4 regions of the Clostridium sp. CS1-1 genome follow, and region 1 is predicted to be linked to each of the others. Evidence: a T-box and tRNA genes for the amino acid it is inferred to sense, from the RefSeq annotation. Region 1 holds a T-box; the other regions hold tRNA genes.
What was found. A T-box is a leader RNA that pairs with one kind of tRNA and senses whether it is charged. The one in region 1 lies ahead of ileS (isoleucine--tRNA ligase), so its partner is inferred to be a tRNA-Ile.
Positions count from the first base shown of each region.

Region 2: it has a tRNA-Ile gene. The T-box ahead of ileS (isoleucine--tRNA ligase) is inferred to sense a tRNA for this amino acid. The anticodon was not compared.
Region 3: it has a tRNA-Ile gene. The T-box ahead of ileS (isoleucine--tRNA ligase) is inferred to sense a tRNA for this amino acid. The anticodon was not compared.
Region 4: it has a tRNA-Ile gene. The T-box ahead of ileS (isoleucine--tRNA ligase) is inferred to sense a tRNA for this amino acid. The anticodon was not compared.

Region 1 covers NZ_CM148680.1:56,293-62,320, reverse strand. The annotation lists gene AC0N0V_RS00295 (LacI family DNA-binding transcriptional regulator) at 179-1,177, opposite strand; gene ileS (isoleucine--tRNA ligase) at 1,294-4,401, opposite strand; T-box leader at 4,497-4,722, opposite strand; gene AC0N0V_RS00285 (N-acetylmuramoyl-L-alanine amidase) at 4,886-6,028, opposite strand, start outside.
Region 2 covers NZ_CM148680.1:3,402,741-3,408,768, forward strand. The annotation lists gene nagE (N-acetylglucosamine-specific PTS transporter subunit IIBC) at 737-2,161, shown strand; tRNA gene AC0N0V_RS16045 (tRNA-Ile) at 2,392-2,468, opposite strand; rRNA gene rrf (5S ribosomal RNA) at 2,475-2,591, opposite strand; rRNA gene AC0N0V_RS16055 (23S ribosomal RNA) at 2,771-5,674, opposite strand; tRNA gene AC0N0V_RS16060 (tRNA-Ile) at 5,941-6,017, opposite strand; tRNA gene AC0N0V_RS16065 (tRNA-Ala) at 6,023-6,028, opposite strand, start outside.
Region 3 covers NZ_CM148680.1:4,825,321-4,831,348, forward strand. The annotation lists rRNA gene rrf (5S ribosomal RNA) at 1-5, opposite strand, end outside; rRNA gene AC0N0V_RS22860 (23S ribosomal RNA) at 61-2,963, opposite strand; tRNA gene AC0N0V_RS22865 (tRNA-Ile) at 3,072-3,148, opposite strand; rRNA gene AC0N0V_RS22870 (16S ribosomal RNA) at 3,237-4,743, opposite strand; tRNA gene AC0N0V_RS22875 (tRNA-Ala) at 5,402-5,477, opposite strand; tRNA gene AC0N0V_RS22880 (tRNA-Ile) at 5,481-5,557, opposite strand; rRNA gene rrf (5S ribosomal RNA) at 5,564-5,680, opposite strand; rRNA gene AC0N0V_RS22890 (23S ribosomal RNA) at 5,790-6,028, opposite strand, start outside.
Region 4 covers NZ_CM148680.1:1,460,429-1,466,456, reverse strand. The annotation lists gene AC0N0V_RS06560 (hypothetical protein) at 326-757, shown strand; gene AC0N0V_RS06555 (hypothetical protein) at 1,006-1,503, opposite strand; gene AC0N0V_RS06550 (hypothetical protein) at 1,496-1,639, opposite strand; gene AC0N0V_RS06545 (DsbA family oxidoreductase) at 2,561-3,118, shown strand; tRNA gene AC0N0V_RS06540 (tRNA-Ile) at 3,375-3,451, opposite strand; rRNA gene rrf (5S ribosomal RNA) at 3,458-3,574, opposite strand; rRNA gene AC0N0V_RS06530 (23S ribosomal RNA) at 3,660-6,028, opposite strand, start outside.

The sequences.
Region 1 (6,028 bases):
ATAAATTATAAGTATATTTACTTTTATGTTAAATTATACCATCTAGGTTGATATTATTCAAAAATTTCGTTAAACATGATTCATTTTTTACCGACAAGGTTTTTCCTTTTTATTACTTTAAACTTGTAAAAAAATAAAACCACAACAAGTATTCGTTACTTGCTGTGGTTTTTATACTTTACTTTTTACAAGAATCTCTTTCTATTAATTGATGCTTAAATACATAGTTTCTATTTTCCAGTTCCTGCTTATTTATAATTTTTATAAGCATTCTCATACCTACAGAACCCATATCATACATCGGTTCACCTACTGTAGTGATTTTTGGATAAAATATTTCTGATGAATATATATTATTAAAACCTACTACATCTACATCTTCTGGAACTCTTATATTTTTTTCTCTTAGTGCGTTTATCGTTCCCATGGCTATTTCATCACTAGCACAAAATACAGCATCTATTTTATCGTTATCTAAAATACTTAGTATTCCTTCATAGCCATCCTGAGCCTTTAATCCTCCAAAATATACAAGCTTCTCATCAAGCTTTAAGTTGTTTTCAATAATTGCTTTTTTGTAACCTGAATATCTTAATGCACTAGCATGAACCGCATCTTCATGTGTTCCTATATATGCTAATTTTTTGTTTCCCTTTTTAATCAAATACTCTACAGCATCGAAAGCAGCCATCTCATTATCTATAGTTACACTTGGAATATTTCCTTGCTTAGTTGTTGTTTCTATTAAAACTATTGGAATCTGTAATTTGTTTATAATTTCTAAAGTGCTATCCTCAAGAGAAGTGCTCATGTATAAAACACCATCAACCATTTTTTCTCTTAAAACTCTTAAATATTCTATTTCCTTCTCCGGATCTAAATCACTATTACATAGCATTAAATTATAATCATAAATATTAGCTACGTCTTCTGCTCCTCTTACTATTTCAGGATAAAATTGACTTGAAATATCAGGTATTATTATACCTATTGTTTTTGTTTTTTGGGTCTTCAAACTTCTTGCGACTATATTTGGTCTATAGCCTAATTTATCTATTGCTTCTAATACCTTTTTTTTAGTTTCTTCATTTACAACGTCTACATCATTTAAAACTCTTGAAACGGTGGCTATCGATACTCCCGCTTCCTTAGCTACATCTTTAATGGATGCTGGCATACTATCAACTCCCGACTTATATTTTTAAAACATACTACTTAAACTATATTATACCTTTTTATACATTAAAAATGTGTATAAGATAGTTGTTTTTATCTTATACACATTTTTTACTATTATTTAACTACTTCTACTGCAATATCAAACTCTTCTCCGTTTATCTTGCACTTAACATATTCTCTTGAAGAATTGTAGATAACATCTACAGTAAGAGTTTCTTTCTTTACATCATCTTCATATTTTTTCACTACATTTTCTAGAGCTTCATTTCCTGAAACATAAAGATTTATCTTGTCAGCAACTTCAAATCCGCTTTCTTTTCTCATGTTTTGAACTTTACTTAGTATTTCTCTAAGATTTCCTTCTTCTTTTAGTTCTTCTGTAATTGTTGTTTCTAAAACTATGCCTATAGTTCCTTCACCTGCAAATGCAAATCCTTCTAATCCTTGCATCGTAACAAGTAAATTTTCTTCATTTAACTCTATTTCTGTTTCTTCATTTACGTAAATTAACACTGTTTCACCATTTCTGATTTTTTGTGCAAGTTCCATTTGATTCATTGAAGATATTTCTTTTCTTATAGCTGGTATTAACTTACCATATTTTTTTCCGATTACAGGTAAATTTGGTTTTATATCAAAGTTAACATACTTTGATAAATCAGCACCAAATACTACCTCTTTGATATTTAATTCATCTTTTATAATATCTCCATAATAATCTGGAAGAGATTTTGAACTTACAAGCATCTCTAAAAGCGGCTGTCTATTCTTTATGTTAGCGGAATTTCTAGCACTTCTTCCAAGCTTAACTATTTTATAAGCCTCTTCCATATCTGCTTCTAAATCTGCATCTACAAACGCTTCATTGTATTCTGGCCATTTGCATAAATGAACACTTTCTGGAGCATCTTTATCAAGATTTACTACAAGATTTTGATATATTTCTTCAGTCATAAACGGAACAAACGGAGCTGCTACTTGAGTTAATGTTTTAAGCACTCTATATAAAGTTACATAAGCACCTATTTTATCGTCTGTTAACTCCTCACTCCAGAATCTAGCTCTGTTTCTTCTTACATACCAGTTAGATAGTTCATCTACAAACTCACCAATATTAAGAGCTGCTTGAGTTATTCTATAGTTATCTAAGTGTTCTGCTGTTTCATTTACTAAAGAGTTTAATCTTGACATTATCCACTTATCCATTACATTTCCACTTACAAAATCTTTGTAATCTAATGGATTAAAGTTATCTATATCAGCATATAAAACATAGAATGAATATACATTCCATAAAGTACCTAAGAATTTTCTTTGACTTTCCTGTACTGCTTCTTCATAGAATCTTGATGGAAGCCATGGAGCACTAGCAGTATAGAAGTACCATCTTGTAGCATCTGCTCCTTCATTCTCTAGAACTACAGTTGGGCTTAATACATTTCCTTTACTCTTTGACATCTTTAGACCATTTTTATCAAGCACGTGACCTAAAACTACACAGTTCTCAAAGGAGCTCTTATCAAATAGCACAGTAGATATAGCCATTAAAGTATAGAACCATCCTCTTGTTTGGTCTACAGCTTCTGATATAAACTGAGCTGGGAAATTTTGTTCAAATATTTCTTTATTTTCAAATGGATAATGGTGCTGTGCAAAAGGCATTGATCCTGAATCAAACCAACAGTCTATTACTTCGGTAACTCTAGTCATTTCCTTTCCACATTGGCTACATTTTAGTTTAACTCCATCAATATATGGCTTATGAAGCTCTATATTTTCTGGTACATCTATCCCCTTCTCTTTAAGTTCAGATATGCTTCCAATGCACTCTCTATGGCCACAATCACATTCCCATATTGGAAGAGGAGTTCCCCAGTATCTCTCTCTGCTTAATCCCCAATCGATAGCTCCCTCTACGAAATTTCCAAATCTTCCTGTTCTTACGTTGTCTGGATACCAATTTGTTGCATTAGTATTCTTAACCAATCTATCTCTTAGAGATGACATTCTTACAAACCAGGTTTCTCTTGGATAGTATAATAAGTGGGTATCACATCTCCAACAGAATGGATATGAGTGTAGGAATTTTTCATCTTTATAAAGTAAATTATTTTCTTTTAAGAATTCTATAATCTTAGGATCTGCTTCTTTTACAAACATTCCCTTCCATGGAGTAACTTCATCTGTAAAACGACCTTGCGTATCAACTGGATTTACAAATGCTAAATCATATTTTTTACAAGTCATGTTATCATCATCACCAAATGCAGGTGCAGTATGAACAATTCCTGTACCATCGCTTAAAGTTACATAATCTCCATGAACAACTTGGAATGCTTTACCTTCAGGTTTTACGAACTTAAGCAATTGCTCATATTCTAAACCTAATAATTCTTCACCTTTAAACTTTCTTAAAACTTCATATTCTCCATCAAGTTTTGATAAAAGCCCTTCGGCTAAAATTAAATGTTCTTCTTTATTTAACACTTCTACATAATCAAAATTCTTATTTATAGTTAATGCTATATTGCTTGGTAGAGTCCAAGGTGTAGTCGTCCATGCAAGCATATACTTATCTTGATTCTTCAACTTAAATTTAACATACACAGATGCTTCTTTTACATCTTTGTATCCTTGTGACACCTCATGTGATGATAACGCTGTTCCACATCTTGGGCAGTACGGCACAATTTTATGACCTTTATATAATAAGTCTTTATCCCATATTTGTTTTAAAGCCCACCAAACGGATTCTATATAATTATTATGATAAGTTACATAAGGATTATCCATATCAACCCAGAATCCTATTCTATTTGACATCTCTTCCCACTGACTAACATATGTGAATACGCTATCCTTACATTTGTGAATAAACTTTTCCACACCATAACTTTCAATTTGAGGTTTTCCCGAAATACCAAGTGTCTTTTCAACCTCTAGTTCAACTGGAAGACCATGTGTATCCCAGCCTGCTTTTCTAAGAACTCTATATCCTTTCATAACCTTATATCTTGGAATTAAGTCCTTCATAACTCTTGTAAGTACATGACCTATATGAGGTTTTCCATTTGCAGTTGGTGGTCCATCATAGAAAGTAAAGTATTCCCCATCTTTATTTAGATCAAAGTTTTTCTTGATAACATCTCTCTCTCTCCAAAGCCCTATTACATCTTTCTCCATTTGGACAAAGCTTCTGGAATTGTCAATCTTTTTGTACATAATCTTAGCCCCTTTCCTTTGTTATTGTAAATTTTTTACCACTTTCCATATTTTATACTTATTTTTTATAATTTACAAATAAAAAAACCTCATCCAAATAGGACGAAGCTAAATTCGTTATACCACCTATGGTAAAATACTTTCAAGTACAAGCATACTCTATTCTTTAACGCAGAATTACGAAGAAACTTACTAAATATATACTTATTCAGTTTCCCAACTCCCAGGTGATTTTCTTTAAACTCCTCCTGTGGATTTTCACCATTCTCCACTCTCTGTAAGTAACTAAGTTTAAATACTTTTCCTGCTCAACATTTTTAAATCTAAAAAATTTTACACATCATTATAATTTCTTTTTATTATAGTATAACCACCTTTTATTGTCAATTTTTTTTATAAATATTTTTTAATCACATTATTTTTACTTAAAATAACTTATAATAAAAAACAGATGGGAAAATCCCACCTGAATTTAGGTTTCAAATTATTCGCTTAGAGATTGCAATATAGCCCTTGCTATTGCTTGTGCATATTTATTTTGATACTCATCACTATTTAGCTTCTGTTCTTCACCTGGGTTACTTAAAAAACCTAGCTCTGTCAGAACCGTAGTAACACTACTATTATTCACGAGATATAGCCAGCTTCCATCCTTTAATCCCCTATCAAAAGATCCTAATTCACTTACAATACTATTTTGTATAGCTCTTGCTAGCTTTTCACCATCTGTATTTCCTGGGTTATAAAGGGTCTCTGTACCATAGGCACTTTCGCTACTAAATGAGTTATTATGTATAGAAACAAAGTATCTTGCATTTGCATTATTTGCAGTATCGCATCTTCTTTGTAAACTTTCTACAACACTCATTGGCGTCGAAGAACGTTCATCTGTAGTTCTGGTATAGATTACTTTTACACCATTCTCCTCAAGTATCTTACCTGTCTTTAATGCCACCTTAAGAGTTACATCATCTTCTTGAACACCAGTTACTCCCGTTGCTCCCGTATCTCTACCTATACCGTGCCCAGGATCTAATACTATAACCTTACTGTTTGTTTGATCTGGAGGTACTGGATCAGATTCAGAAACTACCCTCAGCGTTAAGTATGTAGCTTTACTATATCCTGCTACAGTTCCTTTGTAAGAGTACGTTCCTATTTCAGCTGTATTAACCGTCTTATCATCCCAAATTACATTAACCTTTTTAGAACTTCCATCGCTCATAACTGCTGATACACTTAGTGGAAGAGTATAAGCTTTTCCTTGTACTACACTATCAGATGACTCTTTTATAGAACTTATAGTAATATTCTTACTTTTATCTACTAAGCTTAAAGATTTAAGTATTCCATTAGCAATAGCAGATGCACTTTTATTTTGAAAGTCTTCAGTTCCTAAAACAACACTTTCCTCTGGATTTGTAATAAACCCCAATTGCACTAATGCGGCACTTGCTGTAGTTCCTCTTAGTATTTCGTGTTGTGCAAGGCCTACCTTTACTCCTCTATTTACACGCCCTGTTCTTGTTGTAAGTTCTTCTTGAATTGATTGAGCAAATCCTTTTCCAACAACGTCAGGTTCAGCATAATATGTTTCTATTCCATTCGCCGATGAGTTTTCAGGATA
Region 2 (6,028 bases), 1.7 Mb from region 1:
TTATTTGATATTAATTAGTGATTGCTTCTGTAAAGGATAAATTACTAAGTACAAGTTTTATGTGAATTTAATCAACTTTTTATTATTAGCTTATCCTATGTAAGCGCAAAAAAAGCACAAGTTAAAAACTTATGCCTGATTCAACAGTTACACGTTTCGCTTTTAGTATATATCTTAATAAATTTGTTGTCAATATTATTATCATCTGTAATTTTATTAAAATATTATTGACAAAAGTATTAAAGATTGTATAATAAAATTAAATAAATAATCACGTGGACGTTTTCTCAGCGTGTAACCATTAGTTTGGGCAAAAGCTGAAAAGGATATTATCCTTTTCAGCTTTTTTGTTTATTATTATTTAGTTGATTTTACATACACCAATGTTCGTACAAGCTAAACTATTCAAAATTGGTATATACAACATAATAATATAATGATATGCCGACGTCTATGTTGTAAGTTTTCACTCATTGGCACAACTTGTAATTCATATCAAACTTATAGTTTAGTATTACTATGTTGCTAGTTGTAAATTTATACATCAGTAATTTATGTATTTATTGCATATAGTAACTTTAAACCTTTTCAAATTTCATAAGCCTTCACAAGAAGTAGAACTTCTTTGAAGATAGATTTCGGTTTATATAATCTAATGAGCGTACGGCATCAGATTAAGAAAACCTTACTTTAATGGATTTATAAATAATTATAATTTACTAGGAGGTATTTTAGAATGTCAGAAAACGGTAAAGTTTTAGGAAGCTTACAAAAGCTTGGTAAGGCAATAATGACTCCTGTAGCAGCAATGCCTGCAGCAGCGTTATTATTAAGATTAGGCCAGCCAGATGTTTGGGCATGGACAGGTAGTCTTAAAGCTGGTATCCCATGGATGGCTGCAGCTGGTGGAGCAATATTTGATAATTTAGCACTTATTTTTGCAATTGGTATTGCTGTTGGTCTTGCAGAAGAGAATAATGGTATTGCTGGGCTAGCAGCAGCTGTAGGATATTTTGTATTAACTAAAGTTGCAGTAACATTCAATAAAGATATTAATATGGGAGTTTTAGCTGGTATTGCTGTTGGTGTCATTGCTGGTTATCTGTACAATAAGTACAAATCGGTAAAAGTTCCTGATTTCTTGGGATTCTTTGGTGGAAAACGTTTTGTTCCGATTATTACTTCTCTGTATACTTTAATTCTTGGTGTTGCCGCAGGATATATTTGGCCTTTAATTCAAAATGGAATAAATGCATTTGGTAATTCCGTTGCTGGAGCTGGTGCTATTGGTGCTTTTGTTTTCGGTTTCCTTAACAGATTGCTAATTCCTGTGGGATTACACCATGTTCTTAATTCATTATTTTGGTTCCAGTTTGGTACATTTCAAAATGCAGCAGGAAAAGTTGTTACTGGTGACTTAAATAGATTCTTTGCCCTTGATCCAAGTGCAGGAACTTATATGACAGGTTTCTTCCCAGTTATGATGTTTGGTCTTCCAGCAGCATGTTTAGCTATGATAACTATGGCTAAAAAGGAAAACAAAAAAGCTGTTACTGGTATGTTGCTTGGATTAGCATTTACATCATTTTTAACTGGTATTACTGAACCAATAGAATTTACATTTATGTTCCTATCCCCAGTATTATATGCTGTCCACGCTTTACTTACTGGTATATCACTCGCTTTAACATCTGCACTTGGTATTAAGGATGGGTTTGGTTTCTCTGCAGGTCTAATAGATTACTTACTAAATTTAGGTATAGCAACTAAACCTTTCTTACTATTATTAATAGGTTTAATTTATGGAGCAATCTACTACTTCGTATTCATTTTCTTTATAAAAGCATTTAATATACCAACACCTGGAAGAATGGACGAAGAAGGATCTTCTAGTTTATCTAGTGTAGGGAATTCAGAACTTGAAACTAGAGCAAGGAATATACTTGCAGCTATAGGCGGTAAGGAAAATATAGAAGCAATCGATGCCTGTGTTACTAGAATAAGATTGACAGTTAAAGACGGTGGTAAAATAGATGAGACTACTCTTAAAAAATTAGGCGCTTCTGGCGTTATGAAAATGGGTAGCAAAAACTATCAAGTAGTAGTTGGAACTATTGCTGATCTAATTGTTACTCATATTAAGTCAATTATGAAAAATTAATTTACTTTCATAAAGAATGTTTTCAATATAAAAGGTTAGGCTAGAGTGTAGAAAATGGCAGATGTCCATCCTTACACTATCCTAACCTTTTATATATTCAATAAAATACCTTTATAAAGCTACAATAATAATTAAAATTTTATTTGTTACACGTGTGCAAATATGGACTTATATAAAAAAATAGAAACACCTAAGTTTAAATAAAGTATTAAACTTAGGTGTTTCTATTTTGGTGGACCTTCAGGGACTCGAACCCCGGACCAACCGGTTATGAGCCGGTTGCTCTAACCAACTGAGCTAAAGATCCATGTTAACCTAGCAGCGACCTACTCTTCCACACAGTCTCCCGTGCAGTACCATCGGCACTGTGAAGCTTAACCATCGTGTTCGGAATGGGAACGGGTGTAACCTTCACGTCATAACCACTAGATTCGCAAAAATTGCTATAAGCTTCGCATTTCTGCGTCAAATCCTTCGCTGCGGTGCTCATTTACTGAAGTAAACTCTGCTCCTCGCTCAAGCTTTTCCTTGAACTGCTCGCTTCTATCAATTTTTATTGTTACTTTTTGTTTGAAAGAACTATTCTCTCAAAATTGCACAGTGATATATTAGGTCAAGCCCTCGACCTATTAGTATCAGTCAGCTGAACATGTTACCATGCTTACACCTCTGACCTATCAACCTTGTGTTCTTCAAGGGGTCTTACTAGCTTACGCTATGGGAAATCTTATCTTGAGGTGGGCTTCACGCTTAGATGCTTTCAGCGTTTATCCCGTCCCGACATAGCTACCCAGCTGTGCTCCTGGCGGAACAACTGGTGCACCAGAGGTCAGTCCATCCCGGTCCTCTCGTACTAAGGACAGCTCCTCTCAAATTTCCTACGCCCGCGACGGATAGGGACCGAACTGTCTCACGACGTTCTGAACCCAGCTCGCGTGCCGCTTTAATGGGCGAACAGCCCAACCCTTGGGACCTACTTCAGCCCCAGGATGCGACGAGCCGACATCGAGGTGCCAAACCTCCCCGTCGATGTGGACTCTTGGGGGAGATCAGCCTGTTATCCCCGAGGTAGCTTTTATCCGTTGAGCGATGGCCCTCCCACGAGGTACCACCGGATCACTAAGCCCGACTTTCGTCCCTGCTCCACTTGTTTGTGTCGCAGTCAGGCTCCCTTCTGCCTTTGCACTCTACGAACGATTTCCAACCGTTCTGAGGGAACCTTTGGGCGCCTCCGTTACTTTTTAGGAGGCGACCGCCCCAGTCAAACTGCCCACCTAACAATGTCCCGTGACCAGATTCATGGCCGCCGGTTAGAATCCCAGTACTGTCAGGGTGGTATCCCAAGGACGACTCCACAAAGGCTGACGCCTCTGCTTCGCAGTCTCCCACCTATCCTGTACAGACAATACCGAGACTCAATGCTAAGCTACAGTAAAGCTCTACGGGGTCTTTCCGTCCAATCGCGGGTAGCGAGCATCTTCACTCGCAATACAATTTCGCCGGATTTGTTGTCGAGACAGTGCCCAAGTCATTACGCCATTCGTGCGGGTCGGAACTTACCCGACAAGGAATTTCGCTACCTTAGGACCGTTATAGTTACGGCCGCCGTTTACTGGGGCTTAAGTTCACACCTTCGCATGAAGCTAAGTGTTCCCCTTAACCTTCCAGCACCGGGCAGGCGTCAGCCCCTATACATCAGCTTTCGCTTTAGCAGAGACCTGTGTTTTTGCTAAACAGTTGCTTGGGCCTATTCTCTGCGACCACCTTGCGGTGGCACCCCTTCTCCCGAAGTTACGGGGTCAATTTGCCGAGTTCCTTGACAACAATTCTTCCGCTGGTCTTAGGATTCTCTCCTCACCTACCTGTGTCGGTTTGCGGTACGGGCACCAGTTCACTCCATAGAGACTTTTCTTGGCAGCGTGGAATCAGATACTTCGCCCAAAAGGGCTCTCCGTAACACCTCAGCATTAACTAGACGGATTTGCCTATCTAGTCTGCCTAAGTGCTTAGACGCACATCCAATAGTGCGCACATCTTATCCTCCTGCGTCATCCCATTTGTAATAACGCAAACTGGTGGTATCGGAATATCAACCGATTGTCCATCACCTACGCCTTTCGGCCTCGGCTTAGGTCCCGACTAACCCTGAGCGGACGAGCCTTCCTCAGGAAACCTTAGGTTTTCGACCAATAAGATTCTCACTTATTTCTCGCTACTTATGCCAGCATACTCACTCCTGTACAGTCCACCGCTCCTTACGGTACGACTTCAACCCATACAGGAAGCTCCTCTACCACTGATACTTACGTATCAATCCATAGCTTCGGTGGTAAGTTTTAGCCCCGAACATCTTCGGCGCAGGATCTCTCGACTAGTGAGCTATTACGCACTCTTTAAATGAGTGGCTGCTTCTAAGCCAACATCCTAGTTGTCTTAGAAATCCCACATCCTTTTCCACTTAACTTACACTTTGGGACCTTAGCTGATGGTCTGGGCTGTTTCCCTTTTGACCACGGATCTTATCATTCGTAGTCTGACTGCTTTGATTCAAGTATATGGCATTCGGAGTTTGATAGGGTTCAGTAACTGTTGTCAGCCCCTAGCCCATTCAGTGCTCTACCTCCACTACTCATTCAAAACGCTAGCCCTAAAGCTATTTCGAGGAGAACCAGCTATCTCCGAGTTCGATTGGAATTTCTCCGCTATCCACAGCTCATCCCATGGTTTTTCAACACCAATGTGGTTCGGTCCTCCACGGAATTTTACTTCCGCTTCAACCTGTCCATGGATAGGTCACCCGGTTTCGGGTCTACGACATGCAACTTTTTGCCCTATTCAGACTCGGTTTCCCTTCGGCTACGTATCTTAAATACTTAACCTTGCTACACATCGTAACTCGCTGGCTCGTTCTACAAAAAGCACGTCGTTGCAGGTAAAACTGCTTCGACTGATTGTGGACACACGGTTTCAGGTTCTATTTCACTCCCCTTCCGGGGTTCTTTTCACCTTTCCCTCACGGTACTACTTCACTATCGGTCACCAGTTAGTATTTAGCCTTGGGAGGTGGTCCTCCCTGCTTCCCACAAGGTTTCACGTGTCTCGTGGTACTCTGGATTAGACCTAGGAGCTTCCATTTTCATTTACAGGGCTGTTACCTTCTATGGCGGAGCCTTCCAGCTCTCTTCAATTAATTCCAGCTCTCACTTGCGGTCTATCCACAACCCCAGGAACAAGTTCCTGGTTTGGGCTCTTTCCCTTTCGCTCGCCGCTACTTAGGAAATCGATTTTTCTTTCTCTTCCTCCGGGTACTTAGATGTTTCAGTTCCCCGGGTCTACCTCTATAAACCTATGAATTCAGTTTACAGTACATAGCGTTAGCTATGTGGGTTGCCCCATTCGGAAATCTCCGGATCGCAGGCTATTTGCGCCTACCCGAAGCTTATCGCAGCTTATCGCGTCCTTCATCGGCTACTGGTGCCAAGGCATTCACCATGCGCCCTTTGTAGCTTGACCTATTGACCGAAAATTGCTATTAACTTCGCGCTTCTTCGTCAGGTCACTCGTTGCGGTACTCATTTACCAGTTAGTAAACTCCGTTCCTCACTCGCGTCCTTCCTCGAATCGCTCGCTACTATCAATTTTCTAGTTTTAGTTATAATCTACAAAGGTTTACTATTTTATAATTTCTTATAAATAGTTTATACCTTTAGCTTTACTTCTTATGTTAAATAACTTTCATTATTTAACGCTTATCACTGTGCAATTTTCAAAGAACAATGTGGTGGGCTTAAATGGACTCGAACCATCGACCTCACGCTTATCAGGCGTGCGCTCTAACCAGCTGAGCTATAAGCCCATATATGGTGG
Region 3 (6,028 bases), 280 kb from region 1:
CTAGATTATATTTAATTTATCAAGAGAATTTTGTTCTCTCAAAATTGCACAGTGATATATTAGGTCAAGCCCTCGACCTATTAGTATCAGTCAGCTGAACATGTTACCATGCTTACACCTCTGACCTATCAACCTTGTGTTCTTCAAGGGGTCTTACTAGCTTACGCTATGGGAAATCTTATCTTGAGGTGGGCTTCACGCTTAGATGCTTTCAGCGTTTATCCCGTCCCGACATAGCTACCCAGCTGTGCTCCTGGCGGAACAACTGGTGCACCAGAGGTCAGTCCATCCCGGTCCTCTCGTACTAAGGACAGCTCCTCTCAAATTTCCTACGCCCGCGACGGATAGGGACCGAACTGTCTCACGACGTTCTGAACCCAGCTCGCGTGCCGCTTTAATGGGCGAACAGCCCAACCCTTGGGACCTACTTCAGCCCCAGGATGCGACGAGCCGACATCGAGGTGCCAAACCTCCCCGTCGATGTGGACTCTTGGGGGAGATCAGCCTGTTATCCCCGAGGTAGCTTTTATCCGTTGAGCGATGGCCCTCCCACGAGGTACCACCGGATCACTAAGCCCGACTTTCGTCCCTGCTCCACTTGTTTGTGTCGCAGTCAGGCTCCCTTCTGCCTTTGCACTCTACGAACGATTTCCAACCGTTCTGAGGGAACCTTTGGGCGCCTCCGTTACTTTTTAGGAGGCGACCGCCCCAGTCAAACTGCCCACCTAACAATGTCCCGTGACCAGATTCATGGCCGCCGGTTAGAATCCCAGTACTGTCAGGGTGGTATCCCAAGGACGACTCCACAAAGGCTGACGCCTCTGCTTCGCAGTCTCCCACCTATCCTGTACAGACAATACCGAGACTCAATGCTAAGCTACAGTAAAGCTCTACGGGGTCTTTCCGTCCAATCGCGGGTAGCGAGCATCTTCACTCGCAATACAATTTCGCCGGATTTGTTGTCGAGACAGTGCCCAAGTCATTACGCCATTCGTGCGGGTCGGAACTTACCCGACAAGGAATTTCGCTACCTTAGGACCGTTATAGTTACGGCCGCCGTTTACTGGGGCTTAAGTTCACACCTTCGCTTGCGCTAAGTGTTCCCCTTAACCTTCCAGCACCGGGCAGGCGTCAGCCCCTATACATCAGCTTTCGCTTTAGCAGAGACCTGTGTTTTTGCTAAACAGTTGCTTGGGCCTATTCTCTGCGACCACCTTGCGGTGGCACCCCTTCTCCCGAAGTTACGGGGTCAATTTGCCGAGTTCCTTGACAACAATTCTTCCGCTGGTCTTAGGATTCTCTCCTCACCTACCTGTGTCGGTTTGCGGTACGGGCACCAGTTCACTCCATAGAGACTTTTCTTGGCAGCGTGGAATCAGATACTTCGCCCAAAAGGGCTCCCCGTAACACCTCAGCATTAACTAGACGGATTTGCCTATCTAGTCTGCCTAAGTGCTTAGACGCACATCCAATAGTGCGCACATCCTATCCTCCTGCGTCATCCCATTTGTAATAACGCAAACTGGTGGTATCGGAATATCAACCGATTGTCCATCACCTACGCCTTTCGGCCTCGGCTTAGGTCCCGACTAACCCTGAGCGGACGAGCCTTCCTCAGGAAACCTTAGGTTTTCGACCAATAAGATTCTCACTTATTTCTCGCTACTTATGCCAGCATACTCACTCCTGTACAGTCCACCGCTCCTTACGGTACGACTTCAACCCATACAGGAAGCTCCTCTACCACTGATACTTACGTATCAATCCATAGCTTCGGTGGTAAGTTTTAGCCCCGAACATCTTCGGCGCAGGATCTCTCGACTAGTGAGCTATTACGCACTCTTTAAATGAGTGGCTGCTTCTAAGCCAACATCCTAGTTGTCTTAGAAATCCCACATCCTTTTCCACTTAACTTACACTTTGGGACCTTAGCTGATGGTCTGGGCTGTTTCCCTTTTGACCACGGATCTTATCATTCGTAGTCTGACTGCTTTGATTCAAGTATATGGCATTCGGAGTTTGATAGGGTTCAGTAACTGTTGTCAGCCCCTAGCCCATTCAGTGCTCTACCTCCACTACTCATTCAAAACGCTAGCCCTAAAGCTATTTCGAGGAGAACCAGCTATCTCCGAGTTCGATTGGAATTTCTCCGCTATCCACAGCTCATCCCATGGTTTTTCAACACCAATGTGGTTCGGTCCTCCACGGAATTTTACTTCCGCTTCAACCTGTCCATGGATAGGTCACCCGGTTTCGGGTCTACGACATGCAACTTTTTGCCCTATTCAGACTCGGTTTCCCTTCGGCTACGTATCTTAAATACTTAACCTTGCTACACATCGTAACTCGCTGGCTCGTTCTACAAAAAGCACGTCGTCGCAGGTAAAACTGCTTCGACTGATTGTGGACACACGGTTTCAGGTTCTATTTCACTCCCCTTCCGGGGTTCTTTTCACCTTTCCCTCACGGTACTGCTTCACTATCGGTCACCAGTTAGTATTTAGCCTTGGGAGGTGGTCCTCCCTGCTTCCCACAAGGTTTCACGTGTCTCGTGGTACTCTGGATCAGATCTAGAAGTTTTCATTTTCATCTACAGGGCTGTTACCTTCTATGGCGGAGCCTTCCAGCTCTCTTCAATTAATTCCTACTTCCTTTTATGATCTGTCCGCAACCCCAGGAACAAGTTCCTGGTTTGGGCTCTTTCCCTTTCGCTCGCCGCTACTTAGGAAATCGATTTTTCTTTCTCTTCCTCCGGGTACTTAGATGTTTCAGTTCCCCGGGTCTACCTCTATAAACCTATGAATTCAGTTTACAGTACATAGCGTTAGCTATGTGGGTTGCCCCATTCGGAAATCTCCGGATCGCAGGCTATTTGCGCCTACCCGAAGCTTATCGCAGCTTATCGCGTCCTTCATCGGCTACTGGTGCCAAGGCATTCACCATGCGCCCTTTGTAGCTTGACCTTAAATCATAATTCTACAAAGGTATATATACCTTTAGCTTTACTTTGTTTATGTTAAATAATTCTCATTATTCAACGCTTATCACTGTGCAATTTTCAAAGAACATTTTGGTGGGCTTAAATGGACTCGAACCATCGACCTCACGCTTATCAGGCGTGCGCTCTAACCAGCTGAGCTATAAGCCCATAAGGGTTAATCCCTCAAAATTAAACAGAGTGTAAACCAGAATTCCAATGTAACTAAAAACCTAAGTTCTTAGTTATTATTCCTTAGAAAGGAGGTGATCCAGCCGCAGGTTCTCCTACGGCTACCTTGTTACGACTTCACCCCAATCACTGACCCCACCTTCGGCCGCTGGCTCCTTACGGTTACCTCACGGACTTCGGGTGTTGCCAGCTCTCATGGTGTGACGGGCGGTGTGTACAAGGCCCGGGAACGTATTCACCGCGACATTCTGATTCGCGATTACTAGCAACTCCAGCTTCATGTAGGCGAGTTTCAGCCTACAATCCGAACTGGGATGAGTTTTTTAGTTTGGCTCCCCCTCGCGGGTTTGCATCTAATTGTACTCACCATTGTAGCACGTGTGTAGCCCTGGACATAAGGGGCATGATGATTTGACGTCATCCCCACCTTCCTCCCGGTTAACCCGGGCAGTCTCACTAGAGTGCTCAACTTAATGGTAGCAACTAATGATAAGGGTTGCGCTCGTTGCAGGACTTAACCTAACATCTCACGACACGAGCTGACGACAACCATGCACCACCTGTCTCCCTGCCCCGAAGGGCTTCCTCCATTACGAGTAATTCAGGGGATGTCAAGTCCAGGTAAGGTTCTTCGCGTTGCTTCGAATTAAACCACATGCTCCGCTGCTTGTGCGGGCCCCCGTCAATTCCTTTGAGTTTTAATCTTGCGATCGTACTTCCCAGGCGGAGTACTTATTGTGTTAACTGCGGCACAGAGGGTTGGACCCCCCTACACCTAGTACTCATCGTTTACGGCGTGGACTACCAGGGTATCTAATCCTGTTTGCTACCCACGCTTTCATGCCTCAGCGTCAGTTATGGTCCAGAGAATCGCCTTCGCCACTGGTGTTCTTCCTAATCTCTACGCATTTCACCGCTACACTAGGAATTCCATTCTCCTCTCCCACACTCTAGATATCCAGTTTGAAATGCAGCTCCCAAGTTAAGCCCGGGAATTTCACATCTCACTTAAATATCCGCCTACGCATCCTTTACGCCCAGTAAATCCGGACAACGCTTGCCACCTACGTATTACCGCGGCTGCTGGCACGTAGTTAGCCGTGGCTTCCTCCTTGGGTACCGTCATTATCGTCCCCAAAGACAGAGCTTTACAACCCGAAGGCCTTCATCACTCACGCGGCGTTGCTGCATCAGGCTTTCGCCCATTGTGCAATATTCCCCACTGCTGCCTCCCGTAGGAGTCTGGACCGTATCTCAGTTCCAATGTGGCCGATCACCCTCTCAGGTCGGCTACGCATCGTCGCCTTGGTGAGCCTTTACCTCACCAACTAGCTAATGCGCCGCGGGTCCATCTCAAAGCGGATTACTCCTTTAATTAGTTCTTCATGCGAAAAACTAATGTTATGCGGTATTAATCTCCCTTTCGCGAGGCTATCCCCCTCTTTGAGGCAGGTTACCCACGTGTTACTCACCCGTCCGCCGCTAATCCACCCCGAAGGGTTTCATCGCTCGACTTGCATGTGTTAGGCACGCCGCCAGCGTTCGTCCTGAGCCAGGATCAAACTCTCAATTTAAAAGTTTGCTTGCTCATTACTGCTTTGTTACTTTAAAAGTAACTCAAAGAATTGCTGGTTTATTCAAAGATAAGTTATCTTATCTTTCACTCTGTTTAATTTTCAAGGATCAGTTTCTCTTCAACAATTATGAATTTTATCAAATTCATGTTAATTTGTCAATACCTTTTTTAAAGATTTAACTAATGATATTAAAAATTAAATTTATGCTTATAAGTTATCATTAATTAATTCACTTAACTTGTCTCCTTCGAATATATCATTTTACACTCTTAAAGAAGACAAGAGTTATTCTATCACAATTTTGAATCTTAATAATCATAAATTTAACGAATTCATCAAGTTATATTAATATACCTCTTTATTTTAAGGTATTGCTTTAAAATTCATATATAGATACACCAGGTTAAGTTTGTTTTTATAAGCTTTGACTATACGCAGAATGCACATATACCACCTTGCCAATCAAAAGTTGATAATAAACCTTTAGTTCATTGAATTTAAATTCTATAATAAATATTACGATTAATTCAGTAAAAAAATATGTTAAGCTGTGATTGAATAAAATAGAAGTGAATATTTTCCGATTCTCTACCAATTTCAAAATCAACATAAATTTATATATAAAAAAAAGAAGTAGTACATACTACTTCTTTTTTGGTGGAGATAAAGGGATTCGAACCCTTGACCCCCTGCGTGCAAGGCAGGTGCTCTCCCAGCTGAGCTATACCCCCATATGGTGGACCTTCAGGGACTCGAACCCCGGACCAACCGGTTATGAGCCGGTTGCTCTAACCAACTGAGCTAAAGATCCATATCGACCTGGCAGCGACCTACTCTTCCACACAGTCTCCCGTGCAGTACCATCGGCACTGTAAAGCTTAACCATCGTGTTCGGAATGGGAACGGGTGTAGCCTTTACGTCATAACCACCAGATATCTTAAGTTCATTACAGTTATTAATTATACTATACTAAACTTAATTTGTCAACATATTTTTATTATTTTTTAATATGTTGTTCTCTCAAAATTGCACAGTGATATATTAGGTCAAGCCCTCGACCTATTAGTATCAGTCAGCTGAACATGTTGCCATGCTTACACCTCTGACCTATCAACCTTGTGTTCTTCAAGGGGTCTTACTAGCTTACGCTATGGGAAATCTTATCTTGAGGTGGGCTTCACGCTTAGATGCTTTCAGCGTTTATCCCGTCCCGACATAGCTACCCAGCTGTGCTCCTGGCGGAACAACTGGTGCACCAGAGGTCAGTCCATCCCGGTCCTC
Region 4 (6,028 bases), 1.4 Mb from region 1:
CTTATTAAGTGAAATATATTAGACAAAAACACATTTTTTGTTTAAATTCACTGATCTTTAATATAATTACACTTATTATATATTATAATACAAAACAGTATATTTTTCAAAATTTTGTAACTTAACCTACTTATCGCCAATCTTCTTAAATTACATTATTCTTTAATGCTTTTTTATTCGATGACTACCCGCTCTAACACTACTATAAACGCTCATTATATGTTTTGTATATTGAAATACTTTAACTTTCTTATCATTTTAACGAATAGAATTCATACAGGCATCATAATTATTAATATATTTTTATTTAAGGGGAGATTGTCTAATGGAGCATTTTAATCCGAGTTATACAATAGAAAAAAAGACTATTAGAATATTAGAACTTAAGAAAGAGCTAAATAGAACAAACCGTGTTCCTATACTTGCATATTTATCTGCTGCAGTATCGGTATTTTATATAGCTGCCTTTTACCAAAGATATTTTGATTACACCTTGACAACAGTTGCTAATTCTAAAGATTTAACTTCCAATCTTCTAATTGCTGATTTATTACCTATAGCTTTACTGATATTTTCTTGCTATACTATATATTTTTCATCTATTAAACGTAAAAAAGTGGAAGCTGCTTACGAGGCTCTGAGAAACGACTTAATAAAAGCTATTAATAATGAGTTTTGTAATTGTAGTAAATCCTGTAAGTGTAAAGACGATTATATTAAAGGTATGGAGGAACAAGGCGTAAACTTAATATTTTAATATAGAAACACCAGCTTTTAATAGTTGGTGTTTTTTATTTAATTTTATTAATTAATATTGACTTTTATTTAATAATTGATATAATATAATTACATTAATAAATTGCTAATAAAACTATATATGAATTATAGTTAATTTCTTTTTATTGATATATACATTCACTAATAACCATAACCATTAAAGAGTCCCCCAAACTCTTATCCCTAACTAAAAAGCCATGTAAGGCCCCCCTTACATGGCTTTGATAGTTATATACTATTAATTCTTCTACTCAATATTTCTTCAATTTTTAAATTAATCCTTTCTTTTCTCGTAATCAATTTTCTTACTCCATATTTTCTCAATAGCTTCTCATCTTTGCTCATTATTTTTAAAGCATTTCTTAGCACATTAAGTTCTACTAAGTCAGATATTCTACTATAAAATATGTTACCTTCAAAGTAATATATCAATTCCTTTGCATAATCTACGAATTCAAAAAACATTTCACATCTGTCTCCTAGTTTATTTTCATCATAGATTTCAATTTTATTTTTATCTATTTCAAAATGGAGTATAAGCTTTTCCGACTCATAACTATTACCAAAGTATAAGTCTAGGTTGTCCACAAATGCAGCATTAAAAACATTGCTTTCTGCTATGTAATTCAAGAAGTCTTTTGTATTATTTTTAAAAGTGGTATCATAATCTAATTCTTCTATTCTTTTTAATAAATTCTTTGGAACCCTTTCGCTACCATTAAACATACCACCATTCCCCCGTATATATATAGTTTTTATGCAAGCTAGTAACTTCTACAAGTATGTCATCAGTATTCTTTTGCCTAAGTAAATTGAAGTTCTCAGGTATATCTACAAGTATATCTGCAGGTGCTAGCTTCACTTTATACTATATGTATTCGGTTTCTCCATAATAATTCCACAAATTAAAAACTTAAAATTTAAATTCTAGAATTTATAAAATGAGCTTTAAGTAGCATTACTTTTTTCGAGGGAGTCATGCTGCTTAATCATCTGCCTTTTTGCTTTATCCAATGACTATTTTAGCTGGACAAAATATGTTGTAATCTTTTACCAGCTAACCTAATAATATATATTAAAGCAATTAAGAAAGTAAGGTGAAATCTGCTGTGTTAATTGGTAATTAATCAGCGGCAAATTATGAGATTTAAAGAAAAACCATGTACTAAACTTACTTCTGTGATAAACTCACTGGCCTGGCTTATAACCCTTATTTCTCTTATGCTAATAGACAGAGCAAAACCCCCATTTGAATCATTTTTTAATAGACTCAAGAATATGCCTCTTCGTAAAACTTGGAGTGGAGATATCATGGAAAATGTCTTTTATTTAGTGATATCAATAGTTATTCTATGTGCTTTATCAATTATGTTAAATATTTTAGGACATAAAAAGGAAAAACTAAGGATTAAATTTAACCCTTTTCTATTAATCATATATTCTTTCATAGTTATTGTATTTTATTTTACGTATTTCTAAACTTAACTTAAGTTCTATCTTCTCTTTGTGTAAATAAAACTTAAGCACTATATGTTTTAAAATTTCACCTGTCTATTCTTATGTTAAACCTCGATTTACCCTTGATGTAAAAGGAACCTGAATTAAATCAGGTTCTTTAATATTTTGTGTTTTGTTGAATATGAAATAAGTTTATGTTTAATATATAATTATAGAGTAATTACTATTAACAATTAACAATTAAGAATCTAATTAGTTTATTGGAGGTTACAACATGGAATTTAGAATGAAGATATTTTCCGATTACATATGACCATTCTGTTTTATTGGCAAAGGTATTGTCGAAGAGCTTAAGAAAGAATTTGATATACAAGATCAGTGGGTTGGCTTTGAAATTCACCCTGAAACTCCACAGAAAGGTGTCAAATTAGATGAGGTTTTTCCATCTAGCAATAGAAAAATGATGTATGATATGCTTAGAAAAAGAGGTTCAGAATTTGGTTTAAAATTTGGAGAGTTAGAGTTTCTCTCAAATTCTCATAAATCACTTTTATCTGCTGAATACGCACGTGATATGGGTAAAGTCGATAAGTTTTCAAAGTTTATGTTTGAAGCTTATTTTTCAGACTGTAAGGATATTGGCGATATAAAAGTAATTGAAGAAGTTGTTAAAAAATGTGAGCTTGACATTGAGGGTATGCATTTTGCTCTGGAGAGAGCTATATATGAAGATCGTTTATATGAGTATTCAAAAGAGGCAAGAGCATATACAATTAATAGTGTTCCTACATTTATAATAAATGATAAATATGAGATTGTAGGTGCTCAGGATGTGGAGAAATTCAAAAATATCCTAAGGAAAATACAAGAAGATATATCTTAGCTTAATTAGAATATATTATTTTAAAGCATATCGTTATCATAGAATATTGATATGCTTTGTTCTAGTTATTCTTCGCCCCCTATCCAATAACGTACCGTTTTGGAAAAGCAGAGAACCCAAATCTTTGATTTGGTTTGAACTATTTTCACAGAGTACTAGGTGAAAGTTCAGATTTCTCATAAAGTGCGAGAAAGTATTAGAACAGTTACTTATCGATAAAAAAATAAGAGGTAACTTAAAGTTACCTCTTATTATATGGTGGACCTTCAGGGACTCGAACCCCGGACCAACCGGTTATGAGCCGGTTGCTCTAACCAACTGAGCTAAAGATCCATGTTAACCTAGCAGCGACCTACTCTTCCACACAGTCTCCCGTGCAGTACCATCGGCACTGTGAAGCTTAACCATCGTGTTCGGAATGGGAACGGGTGTAGCCTTCACGTCATAACCACTAGATAACTAGGCATTCCAAATTTTTGATTTGGTATGTTCAGTTATGCATAGCCTTGAGATGTTCTCTCAAAATTGCACAGTGATGTTTTAGGTCAAGCCCTCGACCTATTAGTATCAGTCAGCTGAACATGTTACCATGCTTACACCTCTGACCTATCAACCTTGTGTTCTTCAAGGGGTCTTACTAGCTTACGCTATGGGAAATCTTATCTTGAGGTGGGCTTCACGCTTAGATGCTTTCAGCGTTTATCCCGTCCCGACATAGCTACCCAGCTGTGCTCCTGGCGGAACAACTGGTGCACCAGAGGTCAGTCCATCCCGGTCCTCTCGTACTAAGGACAGCTCCTCTCAAATTTCCTGCGCCCGCGACGGATAGGGACCGAACTGTCTCACGACGTTCTGAACCCAGCTCGCGTGCCGCTTTAATGGGCGAACAGCCCAACCCTTGGGACCTACTTCAGCCCCAGGATGCGACGAGCCGACATCGAGGTGCCAAACCTCCCCGTCGATGTGGACTCTTGGGGGAGATCAGCCTGTTATCCCCGAGGTAGCTTTTATCCGTTGAGCGATGGCCCTCCCACGAGGTACCACCGGATCACTAAGCCCGACTTTCGTCCCTGCTCCACTTGTTTGTGTCGCAGTCAGGCTCCCTTCTGCCTTTGCACTCTACGAACGATTTCCAACCGTTCTGAGGGAACCTTTGGGCGCCTCCGTTACTTTTTAGGAGGCGACCGCCCCAGTCAAACTGCCCACCTAACAATGTCCCGTGACCAGATTCATGGCCGCCGGTTAGAATCCCAGTACTGTCAGGGTGGTATCCCAAGGACGACTCCACAAAGGCTGACGCCTCTGCTTCGCAGTCTCCCACCTATCCTGTACAGACAATACCGAGACTCAATGCTAAGCTACAGTAAAGCTCTACGGGGTCTTTCCGTCCAATCGCGGGTAGCGAGCATCTTCACTCGCAATACAATTTCGCCGGATTTGTTGTCGAGACAGTGCCCAAGTCATTACGCCATTCGTGCGGGTCGGAACTTACCCGACAAGGAATTTCGCTACCTTAGGACCGTTATAGTTACGGCCGCCGTTTACTGGGGCTTAAGTTCACACCTTCGCTTACGCTAAGTGTTCCCCTTAACCTTCCAGCACCGGGCAGGCGTCAGCCCCTATACATCAGCTTTCGCTTTAGCAGAGACCTGTGTTTTTGCTAAACAGTTGCTTGGGCCTATTCTCTGCGACCACCTTGCGGTGGCACCCCTTCTCCCGAAGTTACGGGGTCAATTTGCCGAGTTCCTTGACAACAATTCTTCCGCTGGTCTTAGGATTCTCTCCTCACCTACCTGTGTCGGTTTGCGGTACGGGCACCAGTTTACTCCATAGAGACTTTTCTTGGCAGCGTGGAATCAGATACTTCGCCCAAAAGGGCTCCCCATCACGCCTCAGCTAATACAGGCGGATTTGCCTATCCTGTATACCTAAACGCTTAGACGCACATCCAATAGTGCGCACATCTTATCCTCCTGCGTCATCCCATTTGTAATAACGCAAACTGGTGGTATCGGAATATCAACCGATTGTCCATCACCTACGCCTTTCGGCCTCGGCTTAGGTCCCGACTAACCCTGAGCGGACGAGCCTTCCTCAGGAAACCTTAGGTTTTCGACCAATAAGATTCTCACTTATTTCTCGCTACTTATGCCAGCATACTCACTCCTGTACAGTCCACCGCTCCTTACGGTACGACTTCAACCCATACAGGAAGCTCCTCTACCACTCACCTTACGGTGAATCCATAGCTTCGGTGGTAAGTTTTAGCCCCGAACATCTTCGGCGCAGGATCTCTCGACTAGTGAGCTATTACGCACTCTTTAAATGAGTGGCTGCTTCTAAGCCAACATCCTAGTTGTCTTAGAAATCCCACATCCTTTTCCACTTAACTTACACTTTGGGACCTTAGCTGATGGTCTGGGCTGTTTCCCTTTTGACCACGGATCTTATCATTCGTAGTCTGACTGCTTTGATTCAAGTATATGGCATTCGGAGTTTGATAGGGTTCAGTAACTGTTGTCAGCCCCTAGCCCATTCAGTGCTCTACCTCCACTACTCATTCAAAACGCTAGCCCTAAAGCTATTTCGAGGAGAACCAGCTATCTCCGAGTTCGATTGGAATTTCTCCGCTATCCACAGCTCATCCCATGGTTTTTCAACACCAATGTGGTTCGGTCCTCCACGGAATTTTACTTCCGCTTCAACCTGTCCATGGATAGGTCACCCGGTTTCGGGTCTACGACATGCAACTTTTTGCCCTATTCAGACTCGGTTTCCCTTCGGCTACGTATCTTAAATACTTAACCTTGCTACACATCGTAACTCGCTGGCTCGTTCTACAAAAAGCACGTCGTCGCAGGTAAAACTGCTTCGACTGATTGTGGACACACGGTTTCAGGTTCTATTTCA